4 regions of the Pseudoalteromonas ardens genome follow, and region 2 is predicted to be linked to each of the others. Evidence: predicted binding sites of a transcription regulator. Region 2 holds the regulator's gene; each other region holds the start of a gene.
The links. Region 2 encodes sigma-54, which starts transcription at its own class of promoters, with help from an activator protein. Its sites were predicted from a motif close to GTTGGCACGNNNNTNGNNT; they were not measured.

Region 1: QNM19_RS02460 (DUF4097 family beta strand repeat-containing protein) is a predicted target of sigma-54. The motif match lies at 1,670-1,688, and genes of this name have one in related genera.
Region 3: QNM19_RS15825 (LPP20 family lipoprotein) is a predicted target of sigma-54. The motif match lies at 1,561-1,579, and genes of this name have one in related genera.
Region 4: QNM19_RS23555 (DUF2884 family protein) is a predicted target of sigma-54. The motif match lies at 1,265-1,283, and genes of this name have one in related genera.

What each region holds. Positions count from the first base shown of each region.
Region 1 covers NZ_JASJUV010000001.1:629,609-632,722, reverse strand. Annotated here, with positions in the region: gene QNM19_RS24450 (GNAT family N-acetyltransferase) at 1-690, shown strand, start outside; gene QNM19_RS02465 (MBL fold metallo-hydrolase) at 687-1,472, opposite strand; gene QNM19_RS02460 (DUF4097 family beta strand repeat-containing protein) at 1,729-2,757, shown strand; gene QNM19_RS02455 (SDR family NAD(P)-dependent oxidoreductase) at 2,867-3,114, shown strand, end outside.
Region 2 covers NZ_JASJUV010000003.1:43,307-46,420, forward strand. Annotated here, with positions in the region: gene rapZ (RNase adapter RapZ) at 1-118, opposite strand, end outside; gene QNM19_RS10980 (PTS sugar transporter subunit IIA) at 131-586, opposite strand; gene hpf (ribosome hibernation promoting factor) at 589-876, opposite strand; gene QNM19_RS10990 (RNA polymerase factor sigma-54) at 902-2,410, opposite strand; gene lptB (LPS export ABC transporter ATP-binding protein) at 2,455-3,114, opposite strand, start outside.
Region 3 covers NZ_JASJUV010000005.1:61,775-64,888, reverse strand. Annotated here, with positions in the region: gene flgN (flagellar protein FlgN) at 1-29, shown strand, start outside; gene QNM19_RS15835 (hypothetical protein) at 45-389, opposite strand; gene QNM19_RS15830 (ImmA/IrrE family metallo-endopeptidase) at 389-880, opposite strand; gene QNM19_RS15825 (LPP20 family lipoprotein) at 1,012-1,506, opposite strand; gene QNM19_RS15820 (flagellar assembly protein T N-terminal domain-containing protein) at 1,641-2,831, shown strand; tRNA gene QNM19_RS15815 (tRNA-Arg) at 2,861-2,935, opposite strand; gene QNM19_RS15810 (FlgO family outer membrane protein) at 3,066-3,114, opposite strand, start outside.
Region 4 covers NZ_JASJUV010000012.1:53,029-56,142, reverse strand. Annotated here, with positions in the region: gene QNM19_RS23560 (aminotransferase-like domain-containing protein) at 1-394, shown strand, start outside; gene QNM19_RS23555 (DUF2884 family protein) at 446-1,228, opposite strand; gene QNM19_RS23550 (PA3496 family putative envelope integrity protein) at 1,542-1,724, shown strand; gene QNM19_RS23545 (c-type cytochrome) at 1,827-2,276, opposite strand; gene QNM19_RS23540 (S8 family serine peptidase) at 2,643-3,114, shown strand, end outside.

The DNA of each region.
Region 1 (3,114 bases), on a different contig from region 2:
ACCATAACACAGCTGGCTATAGACAAGCGCTTCCGTCGTCAAGGGTTTGCCAGACAAGCCCTGAAAAAGTTGCTCACACAGCTCAGAGCCAAGTCTGATTGTCAGGTAATTTCTGCCGTCTATGTCGAGGGCAATGAAAGAATGCGCAGTTTACTCAGTGGCATGTCTTTTGAGTTTAAAGGCCGCTGGGGAGACACAGCTTATCTGATGGAATGGCATCGTGACACGCCTCTGCCAGAGGTATACCTCAGCACAGTGTGGCAAAAAAACTTCGAACATCTGGGTGACCTTACGCTGCATGAACCACAGCAGCCGTTGGTGGCCCCAAACGAATGGACTTTGCTGGAAGCGGCCTATAACCCAGGGTATGAAGTGCGTGCGATCAATTACCAGGATAAACAAGTCGGGTTGCTGATGTGGGTTCCCGAAAAACCGCATCGCATTTCAATTTGGCGCTTAATGATTGATAAAGCCTATCAACAGCAGGGCATAGGCAGACAAGCGCTGCAAGCGGCACTGGAAGAGATCCGTAGCCTGCCAGAGGTAACAGAAATCGCCATCTGCTATGTACCGGACAACCCCGTCGCTAAAGACTTTTATGGCAGCTTTGGTTTTGTAGAAACAGGCTTCGATGAAGAGGAAGAAGAAATGCTCGCTGAAATCAGATTACACCACTGTAAAGGGGCTTAACACAAAGGAATAAGTTGCTGTGGTTTCGCGTAACGAATACCGGCATCATCAAACGCCTGCACATCCTCTTGTGAATGATAATGGTATACACACAACCTGTTTAAAATCGCTGGCGGATACTCTCGTAACAGGTCATCCAACCCGGCATGGCTGGGATTACCAGACGCCACACAGTCATGAAAAATGATTTCTCCCTGAGTCACCTGATGGATCAGTAACTCGGGAATAGGGCGGGTATCACCGCTGTAAAAAAACCGTCCGGGAAGATGCAAAGAAAATGCACTACCGGGCGCCTGATGGCGGACCGGATAGCAGTTCAGCCGGAGCTGTTGATGGAAAAAGTGCTCACCAATGGGGTGCAATTCAAAAGTATGCCAGATATCTTCGCGTAACTCTGCCAGCCCGGTGTATGCCAACATCGCACACAGAGGTTGAATTAGCTGAACTGGTACATATAAACGTACTTTCTGTCTGCCTAATGCGGCCTTAAAATACAGCTGCTCCAGGCCGCCAACATGGTCGTAGTGCAGGTGAGTGATAAAGACAGCCTGAGGCAAAGACTGGCTGCCAAAAGTACGTTTAAATCGTGCCAGTGTGTCGTGGCCACAATCAATCAGTAACCAGGGGGTGTCTTCGCAGCAGATTACACAGGCTGCATTACCAAGCTCAGCCGCACTGGCCGCACCAACGCCCAGAAACAGTGCACAATCAGGCACTGGCACCTGTCGATGGGTGCGATGCGGTTGCTCTTGTGTTGGCCGGGCCACTATCGAATCTAACATCTGTCTGCTCGTCAATATTCGCCACTCGGTACAAACCCAATGCTAGATGCAATAATTGACATTCCGGTGACAAGGCGATACTCGGCGAATAGATAGTTACACCAACATTTAGTTAATTTCGCTAAATTGAGTCAATTTATGTCCAAACCACCAAGCGTCAGAAACACGTAAGATACTGATATAAATAAACTATCCTTTTTGGCATCTGTTTTGCTATATTCCAGTCATATAAAAAATAACAAATCGGAATTGCGCCATGATCAAAAAACTTTCTCCCTTATTCGCAGCACTCGCACTCAGTGGTTGTGTGATTCATATTGATGGTCACAGTAAAACAGTAGCAGACGTGGAGCTGCACAAAACCCTGACGCTGGACGCCACAAATTTGAACAGTTTGATGGCAGATACCAGTTCAGGCTCACTGGATATCATCGGTGATGACACGCTTACACAAATAGAAGTTGATGCAAAAATACTGACAGACAAAGATCACAGTTATCAGCTTACGCTTGAACAGGACGGCAACAACGCACGACTGATCGCAAAACACAATGCCAGGGTTGGTGTCGTCTGGTACAGCGGCAATAGCCCCAGAATCGATCTGACTGTCCGCGTACCCAACAGCCTTGCACTGGATATTGACGATAGCTCAGGCGACATTGCTATCAAAGGCATGACAGGAGACATAGAGCTGGAGGACGGCTCGGGCGATATCAGCATCAATGGTGCGGCAAATGTTAAAATTGATGATGGTTCAGGGCAAATGCTTATCCGTGGCGTCAGCGGCATGCTGGATATCGAAGATGGTTCAGGCGACATTACCATTCAGGGTGGCAACCAGTTGAAGCTCGATGACGCGTCGGGCCAGGTATATATTACCGACGTGCGTGGGGATCTGGATATTGAAGACGGTTCCGGCGATATCCAAATTATTGGCGGACGTTCGCTTACCCTGGATGATGAATCAGGCAACATCAGCCTAACCGACATGAGCGGCGACCTGACCATTGTAGATGGCTCTGGTAACCTCGAAATCCGCGGCGGCAATTCACTTGATTTACGCGACGACTCGGGGTTTATCCGGGTTCAGGACTTGCAGGGCAACGCTAAGGTCAATGACGGCAGTGGCAATCTGGTGCTACAAAACATCAAAGGTCATGTGACTATTGACGATGATTCCGGCGATATCGAAGTCATTCAGGCAGGTGGCCTTACCATCACCGGTGATTCTTCCGGCGGTCAGCGTATTGAAAAGATCCGTGGCGAAGTCAACATTCGAGATTAACCGCGCCCGCAACGACACCTTTTGCAAGCAAAGTGTCACCTTTTGCCAGTGAATTGTATGCGCTCAGCTTCTACAATGAGCGCATAACTTCTGGTAACAAGGTGACATCATGACTTACGCAAACACAGCCCTGATCACAGGCGCATCTTCTGGTATTGGTTTAGAACTGGCGCGCTTACACGCGCAGCAGGGCGGCGATCTTGTTCTGGTTGCCCGCTCCGAAAACAAGCTCAATGCCCTGAAAAAAGAGCTGGAACAATCCCATGGTGTCAACGCCTGTGTGATCACCGCCGATCTCACCGATCCTGCATCGGCGCAGACCATCTACAACGAAACAAAACGCCAGGGCATTGAGAT
Region 2 (3,114 bases):
ATGCGGGCAGCAAGTTGACCGGGATATTATCGGCGCAGTAATAACCCAAGTCTTCCAGCACGCGCAGAGCGACCGATTTTCCTGAGCCAGAACGACCACTGACAATAATTAACTGCACAGAAACTCTCCGTTAGTTGTCAAACTCTTCAATTATCGAGAATAACTCCTGATCATTGTGAGCTTGCCTGATACGTTTACAAAACACCTTGTTTTTAAGTTTATCAGCGATCGTTGCTAAGGTCTGCAAATGTTGTTGATTTTCTCCCTCGGGTACGATGAGTGCCACAAAAATGTCGACGGGTTGATTGTCAATGGCATCAAAGGCAATGCCTTGCTGATTAACAAGCAGCATAGCAACCACTTTATCTATGCCTGGCATGCGGCCATGGGGCAGTGCAATCCCTTTTCCTATCCCCGTACTTCCGAGTTTTTCGCGGCTCAACAGTGCATCAAGGATATCATGGGCATTACTGTCTGGAAGCTGGCTTTGAGCCAACTCACTGATGTACTCTAAAATACGTTTCTTACTATTAAAAAGGACCGCAGCTTTGCTGCAGTCCTGTGAAATCAATGAGCTTAGTTTCATGATTAGTGTCGAGTTAGCTTCTCTTTGTGCTTGATCACCTGGCGGTCAAGCTTATCGATAAGTCCGTCTATTGCGGCATACATATCCCGGTGTTCGGTTGAGGCAAAAATTTCTCCCCCGTTCACATGTAATGTGGCTTCTGCTTTTTGGATGAGCTTTTCGACATCTAGGATAACATGCACATTATTGATGTGATCAAAGTGCCTTTCTAGCTTCGCAAACTTGTTTGTTACATAGTCTCTTAACGAATCGGTGATTTCTACATGTCGACCAGTTAAATTTAGTTGCATAAGCATTTTCCTTCTGTAGTTACGTCTAAATCAGGCTTTTGCGCTGATTGGACGGTGGGATAGCCAAAGACTCTCGGTATTTGGCAATTGTACGTCTAGCCACTTTGATCCCTTGATCTGCCAATACATCCGCAATCTTGCTGTCACTCAATGGTTTAGCAGTGTTTTCCGCGGCAATTAGCTTTTTGATCAATGCTCTGATTGCAGTCGAAGAGCATTCTCCTCCGTTTTCAGTGCTGACATGGCTTGAGAAGAAATACTTCAACTCATAGATACCGCGTGGCGTGTGCATATACTTTTGCGTTGTTACACGTGAAATCGTGGACTCATGCATGTCGACCATTTCGGCCACATCATTCAGTACCATCGGCTTCATTGCCTCGGGGCCATGTTCAAAGAATGCCTGTTGTTGCTGCACAATGCAATTAGTAACTTTTAATAAAGTTTCATTGCGGCTTTCCAGGCTCTTGATGAACCATTTTGCCTCTTGCAGGTGTGAACGAATAAACTGACTGTCTGTGCTCGACTTGACTGAACGGGACATAGCAGCGTAGTGGTCATTCACTCTAATTTTTGGCATTGAATCGGGATTGAGTTCAACAACCCAGCGACCTTTCACTTTTTTAACCGACACATCCGGGATCACATAGTCTGCTTCTTCCTGTACTATGCTCGCGGCGGGTTTCGGGTTTAGGCCGTGGATCAGGGTCATTACTTCTTTCAGATCCGCTTCTTTGAGTTTGGTTTTTTTCATCAAAGTGCGGTAATCCCGGCTGGCTAACAGATCGATGTGCTCAGTCAGGATTTCTTTGGTCTGTGCAAGCCAAGGGGTGTTTGGGTCAAACTGGTTGAGCTGAATGCACAGGCATTCTTGCAGGCTGCGTGCCGCAATCCCAACAGGATCAAATAATTGGATCCGTTTCAGTACGGCCTCTACTTCATCCTGCTCAATCGGCTCTTCATCGTTGTCCTGATTCATGCTATCGACGATGTCTTCGCAGCTGATGGTCAACAGACCAGCATCGTCAACTGCTTCTACAATTGCAAGGGCGATGGCTCTGTCTGTAGGGCTAAAAGGCGTCAGTTCCAGCTGCCACATCAGGTACTCTTGCAATGTTTCAGTGGTTTTACCCTGGTAAATGGTTTCGTCTTCTGGCATTGGGCCTGAACTGCTTGCCGGGGCAGCACTGATGTACTCGTCCCAGGTTACGTCCATTGCCAAATCGTCGCTGACGGTGTCTTTGTTCAGTGCAGCATCGCTGTCTTGTTCGTAGTCGCTGACAGCCGCCTCTTCATAGCTGTCGTTGTCACTCGTTGTAGGTTGTTCCAAATCGGAATCCGACTTGGACTGAGTTTCATTGTCTTGTGATTCAGACTCACCTTCTTCCACTTCCAACAAAGGGTTGCTATCAAGCGCTTCTTGGATTTCTTGTTGGAGATCTAGCGTACTCAACTGTAACAGACGAATAGCCTGCTGCAGTTGTGGTGTCATTGTCAGTTGCTGCCCCATGCGCAGCTGTAGCGATTGCCTCATGTATCTCTAACAATCCTTTTTGTTATTTACTTCTAATTTTATAACTATAGCCTGAATTGCTCACCTAGGTAGACATCCCGCACAGTTTGATCGGCCAGAACATGCTCCGGGGTGCCTGCTGCTATCAGTTCACCATGTGACACTATATAAGCTTTCTCACAGACGTCCAGCGTTTCACGCACGTTGTGGTCGGTGATCAGTACGCCTATCCCACGGTTTTTCAGGTGCTCTATAATTTTCTTTATATCTAACACTGAAATGGGATCAACGCCAGCGAAAGGCTCATCTAATAAGATAAATTTTGGATCTGCCGCAAGGGCACGGGCAATTTCTACCCGGCGTCGTTCACCGCCCGATAGCGCCATACCCTGGCTATCGCGAATATGCTGGATATTAAACTCATCTAACAGTTCATTGAGGATGACTTCTCGTTGTTCTTTATTCAGCTCTTTACGGGTTTCTAAAATGGCCATCAGGTTTTGATAGACGGTCAGCTTGCGAAAAATAGAGGACTCTTGTGGCAGGTAACCAATACCTAGTCTTGCCCGGCTGTGCATCGGCAATAAGGTAATGTCTTGTTCGTCGATGTGTATGCTGCCCTTGTCACTGGGCACCAATCCGACAATCATATAAAAAGTGGTGGTTTTACCTGCACCATTTGGGCCAAGGAGGCCAACAATACTGCCAGCTTCAACGCTTAACTC
Region 3 (3,114 bases), on a different contig from region 2:
GTGAGTTGGTTAAAAACCTCAAAGCCTGAGTGTTCAGGCTATATCTACTCAGCTTTGGTGGGAAACAAGTTTTTGGTGATCACCAGGATCACACCAAATACTTCAGCCAGAGTACCGGCCATATATAAATTAAGTGTCCACTCCTCAAAGTGCAACTTATCCATACCAACCAGCACCAGCACTAAATTCATAATGAATAACTGAACAACCAAAATCCCGATAAACCACCAGGCATATTTCTGCTTCAGGCCTCGATCTGACTCAGCATCTTTGACCTTCTGAACTTGCATGGGATCTACATTGGTGAACTTGTTTTCTTTGAAGTTATGCTTAATTTGCGCAGCAAACGATGACTGCTCTGCCTTTTGCGCTTCCCTGCTTTGTGTCATTACAACAGCTCCAGCGCATTGAGCTTATATTTAAGGGCTTCAACAGACACACCAAAATGAATGGCCATCTCAAAATGGGCAACTTTCTTACGATGCAGTCTTTTCACTTCTTCATTGGGCATCAGCAAGTTTGCAGCAAACTGATTGGCAAACACTTCTTCCTCGTCTTCGCCGGTAGACGCACTCGGCCCTCTGAGGTCAATATATTCGTATTCTTTATCTGTGTTGTCAGACTCTATGCGAGAAATATAATGACCCAGCTCATGGGCACAGCTAAACCGCTTACGATTTAAATGATCGTCCTGATGCAACACGATAACAGGATCGACGCCGGCTTCTTTAATCAACGCCCCGGACACTTTATCCGGCAACGCCATCTCAACAACTTCCAGCCCTAGTGACTTACAGATAGTGACAGGATCAACCGGAAACTGGCTGTCACACCATAAACGACTAAGCACTTTTTGAGCTTCATTTCTCGGGTCCAGCACCGACAAACCTCCTATTGACCTGACCATCCACCCCAGTCTCGCTGAGGTAGTGTGTATATTTAAACAGTATAAATTGAAGGCACACTGAAAGCAAAGGACATAATTTGCCGGTTTTATTGACTAAGCTGTGCTCAGTAATACGTTACCCGCTCCACCTTGCGTGGCTTAACCTCGCCAATATACAAATCGTAAACACGCTTCATATCCAGCTCCAGCTCAGTGGTGTAAATATCCCCAACCGCATAGCTCTTCATAACCTTAGCGCCACGAATAAGACCCTGCACCTGGCTGCGTAGACCATCATTTTGCGCCACAGCCCCCTGTACCGTTGTACTGGCACTTAATCTGTGACCATATACCTGTTCAGCCAACTCACGGTAAGCTTCCAGTTTGGATACTTTAATGGCCATCAGCATTTTTTCACTGTCACTGCCGCCTGGCTGTGAACTCAAGGGGGCATAGCCGACGGCTTTGAGGACCGGGTAAGAGTCGGGTTTCACATAACTGTATTCCACATGTTTGTCTATGATAGAGCTACATCCTGCCAGCCCCAGTACCGTTACAACAGCACAGGACTTGACCAAGCTGACTACCCGTTGATGCCAAAGCGCTCTAAACTGATTCATAGGGGTAACTCCTCTGTGTGGCCCATTGGCCATATCATCAAGTAAGCAATCTGTATGCACAAACCTTGCCAACACCATTGGCACGGGACTTGCTCAGTTAGAACAGAGATTTGCAATCAGTTCGGTAATAAGTCATGAAATTGTCGCGTATTATGAGTGTGTTACTGGCTACCGCCAGTTTTGGGGCCAGTGCAGAGTGGTTTGAAGTCACCGGTTATGCCAATGCCCACACCGAAGATATGGCCGAAGCACGACAAGAAGCCGTGCAAGACGCCATTACGCAGGCGCTGATCTTCTCCGGTGCGACCGTATCCAGTATCCAGACACTGGCTGACGGGGTGTTAACACAAGATCAGATCAAGATTAAAAGTCATGGCGAGATCCAGCAGATCAACCTGGTATCAGAGCAAAAACAAGATGGTATCGTCAGTGTGACGTTGCACCTGGATATTTTCCCCAAGCTGGAACAATGCACTCAGGCCGCCGTTGCGAAACAAGTAACCATCACGCAAAGCCAGCTCATTCAGCCACATCAGGCACGCCTGGGTCAAATTTTTGACATTGCCAAGGCCACCAGCGAACGACTGTATCATACCCTGGCACAACGCAAACTGACGGTGAAGCCGATTCCTTATCTGGATCATGCGATCAATGCCCGACCCTTTTTCACTCAACGCTTCGAATATGATGAACAACTGATCGACTCTTTGACCACGCTAAGTAATAGTCAGTATGTGCTGATGAGCCAGATCACAGACGTCGCTGCCGGGGAACAAATGAATGATGATTACGCATTCTGGCAGGATGAGGAATACGTGCGCAGCTTTAAAATCGATTTTGTCGCATTCGATGCCCTTACCCGGGATAAAGTGTGGCAAAAGCACTATGCCGTCAGTGGTGTCTGGCCTTACGAAAAGACCAAGATTGTTGACGTCTATAGCGACACCTTCTGGCGTACCAATTATGCCAAACAGATCCAGAGCGTTTTTAACAGCGTGGCCCAGGATCTGGACTCAGCCCTGTCCTGTCTGCCCAGCCGAGGCAAAATTTTACATCGTGAACAGGGCAAGTTGGTGATCAACCTGGGCAGCAACCATGGTATTGAGATAGGCCAGTTACTGACGATTTCTCATCGCCGGGATATGCAAAGCGCGACCAACCAGTTTTTTGCACAGAGTATCAAAACACTTAATCAGGTGCGTGTCACTCAGGTGAATGCACAAAATGCGATCGCCGAAAACATCTCAAAACGTCCGCTGAATAATATTCAGATCAATGATTTGGTGGAAGTCATGGTACAAAAACAGGAAGATTTTGCACTGTAAACAGGCGTATAGCTTCATCAACTATGACGTGGCGGCCCCTGCAGGAATCGAACCTGCAACTATCCCTTAGGAGGGGACTGTTATATCCATTTAACTAAGAGGCCACAGCGCGGTGTCAAAATAGTAAGCCTTTTCAGCTTGTTGGTCAACCGATTGATTCTTAATAAAAATTAAATACGCTTTTATGAGTAGTGAGGGCGGCAGTGACGTAATACGCGCCCTGCCGGATCGAGATTATCTGGCGGCTGTGGCACCGTGGCCCAGCACAAAATAAGGAATAGTC
Region 4 (3,114 bases), on a different contig from region 2:
ACCTATGATGAATCAATGGGCGCTGGCAGATTTTATGGCCAGTGGTGAATTTCAGCGCCATTTGCGACAACTTCGTAAGCGCCTTTTTGATAATAAACAAAAGATGCGCCTGGCGGTTCAGAAGTACTTTCCTGACCACGTGCGTATTAGTGATCCTAAAGGCGGCTGTGTATTATGGCTGGACCTGGGGGACGAATATGACGGTGGACTGTTCTTTCAGCTGGCCCTCCAGGCGGGGATCAGTGTTGCACCCGGCGCGATATTCAGTGCCTATGAGCGCTATCGCAGTTGTGTTCGGATCAGCTACGGTCTGCCCTGGTGCGACAAGATGGAAGGCTATGTGCGCACCCTGGGCGAGTTAGTGGTTCAGGCAAAAAAGCAGCCACACCTGTGATAAGCAGTTAGCTTAGACAAGTGTGGCTGACTGCACAGGGATAACCGGGGCTTAGCGATAAGCGAATAACTGATACCCTTCCATCTGGGGGATCATTGCACTGAGCTGTGATTCCTGCTCTGCAATGGTTTTGAAGTTGCCACACAGCGCATCGGCCTGCTGCTCCAGCATGTCTGCCTGCTGTGCGACTTTTTGTTCAATTTCGGCGCCGAGGTTTTCCATACGTTGCTCGAATCGCGCCATATCGCCACCTGAGCTGACCATTTCAGAGCCGATAGCAACCAGCAGGCTACCTATAGACTCCATCATGGCACCTTCAATGGCTTGCTCAATTTTCTCTTCAAACTGATGCTCAAAGTGTTCACCAAAGTCATTAAAGGTTTGCTCACCCATCACAAAAGTACCTTGCTGATAAAACGCCCCTTCAATTTCGGTATGCAGCTCATCCATCAGGCCTGACAGTGATTCGAAATTGTGCAGGTTAAAAGCGCTGGCGACTTCTTCTATGGCGACGCCGGCCAGTTCCACGCCTTGTAATGCAATGCTGGCGACTTTGGGCAGCTCGCCTCGCAGCGTATCCGCATATGTTTGCATTGCCATGCGCTCATCCTGACTCAGTTGCACCGGTTGATCTGCAATATAAAGAAAGCCCTGAGCATCTATCATCAAAGGCTGACCAGAGCCGTTTTTGATATACACCTGATCAGGCGTAATGTGCACGTCGTTTTTAAAATCTACGGCACATTCATCTGTACTGACGGAAAAGTGGCTGTCTGAATGGGCAGCGACCTGGGTGGACAAAACCAGAGTTGAAGCAAGCAGCATAGTTTTCATAATGTGTTCCTTGGTGTGTTGATGACCAGTATGAAATAACAAGAACAGTGCCACTTTATTATGCTATTGAAAGATATGAGATTTTGTTATTTTGGCCTCTGAGGAGCGATATCACTTTGTTAGTAATATGGCTAAAAAGTGGTGATTTTAACCAGAGTGTTTAGTTGGGGAAGTGGCAATAAAAAATTTTTATCGTATGGATAAAAAAGACTTGCTTTTCAGCGTCAGCTTTTAGCGCTAAATACTAACTTATGCAGCGTCATCATAGTGTGAACTGCTGGACTATTTAGCATAATTAAGTTTGGAGCACATCGTGGGTAAAACATTTTCCTATGATCCGTTAGATGATGATTATGAAGACGACTTTGGGTCGTTGGATAAAGAACTACAGGCACAGCAAAAGAAGCAGGTGAAACGTCGTCTGGATGATTATCTGGAGCAAAAACGCCTGAAGCGTAATCTTGGCGAGGACGATTTAGACTTTTTTGATGACTAAGCCGAAGTGGCGTGACTTAGAACCTGAGTGAAATTGGCATGTGCGTGATGATACTCGGTCACATTATAAGGCAGCGGCGGCTGCCTTATTGCTATTTATCGCTTAGTCTTTAAATGAATTGTGGCAATCTTTACAGCCTTTTGCCCAATTCTTGAATGCTGCGCCAATGACTTTTTTGTCGCCTGACTCTGCTGCAACAGCCAGCTTTTGTGCGTAGTCTGCAAAAGCTTGTGCTTTTTTATCAAAGGTTGCTCGATCAGACCAGATTGCCGGTAGTGCGTCCGTTGCCCCTTTGTCTGAACCTGCCGGGAAGGCTTCCCAAGGCATTGCTGATAAATGCGCTGCATTGTTAGCACGTTGCTTAAAACGCTCTGCATCAAACGGGACTTTGCCTTTCAGCATGTCGCCCATATCACCAATCTGATAACGGATCAGTTGAAATGCTGCTTTACGGTATTCGATAGCGTCTTCTGGTTTTTCGAATAGTGAACTTGCCTGTACGTTCAAAGACAGTCCGGTTAATAAACTTGTTAATAATAGTGTAGTTCTCATTTCGACCCCTTAATTTAAAAAAACTGCCTCTTTTCTAAGTCTTTACAAAAGATATTGCAAGTCTCTTAGACGAGTTCAGAATTATGAACTACATTTGGTACTCAATTTGTGTGTATTTTGTTCACCTTGCTTTACAACGTCCTCAATATGACAACATTATTGCAGGTCGGTTTACGTTCGTTTACAGTTTTAAAATTCTTAATAAACAGTAGGTTGCAAAGCTGATTGTGATTTGAATGAAAAGTTTGTAACTTCTTTGTATGTTTAATATTGTAATTAACAGGCGAGTCACACTATATTGATGGGCGAATCTACTCTCTAAAACTAAAAGAAACATCTTTTACACAACAAGTCCTAGGGGAAACTATGGCCAAGTATTCATTTAAAGCCACCGCGGTAGCATCAGCTGTCTCTGGTGCATTGATGGCAGCATCTGCAACGGCTGCAACCGCACAAGTTCAACCAAGCACATCACTCAAAGTCAGCCAGGTTGCTTTAGAGCAAGGCAACAAAGCTGAAGCGCGCACTAACGCCTACCTGGTCGTTATGAAACAAAACACGGCGGTAGACCTGGTCGCAAAAGGTGTGTACAGCGAAGCGGCAGCAAAGCATACATTTGCCAGCGTACAGGCTGCTCAGTCTAACCTAAGACAGCAAATTCAACAGCTTGATTCAGGTGCTAAGGTACTTGGCTCAACTAAAGTCTTGGCTTCTACTCTGATTGTTGAAGCATCAGACAGCACACTAGACAAATTACGTAATAATGCAGCGGTTGAGCGCGTTTTACCACTGAGAGATTCTCGACTGTTTGTTGAAGAAAGCTCGGGCTACATTGGTG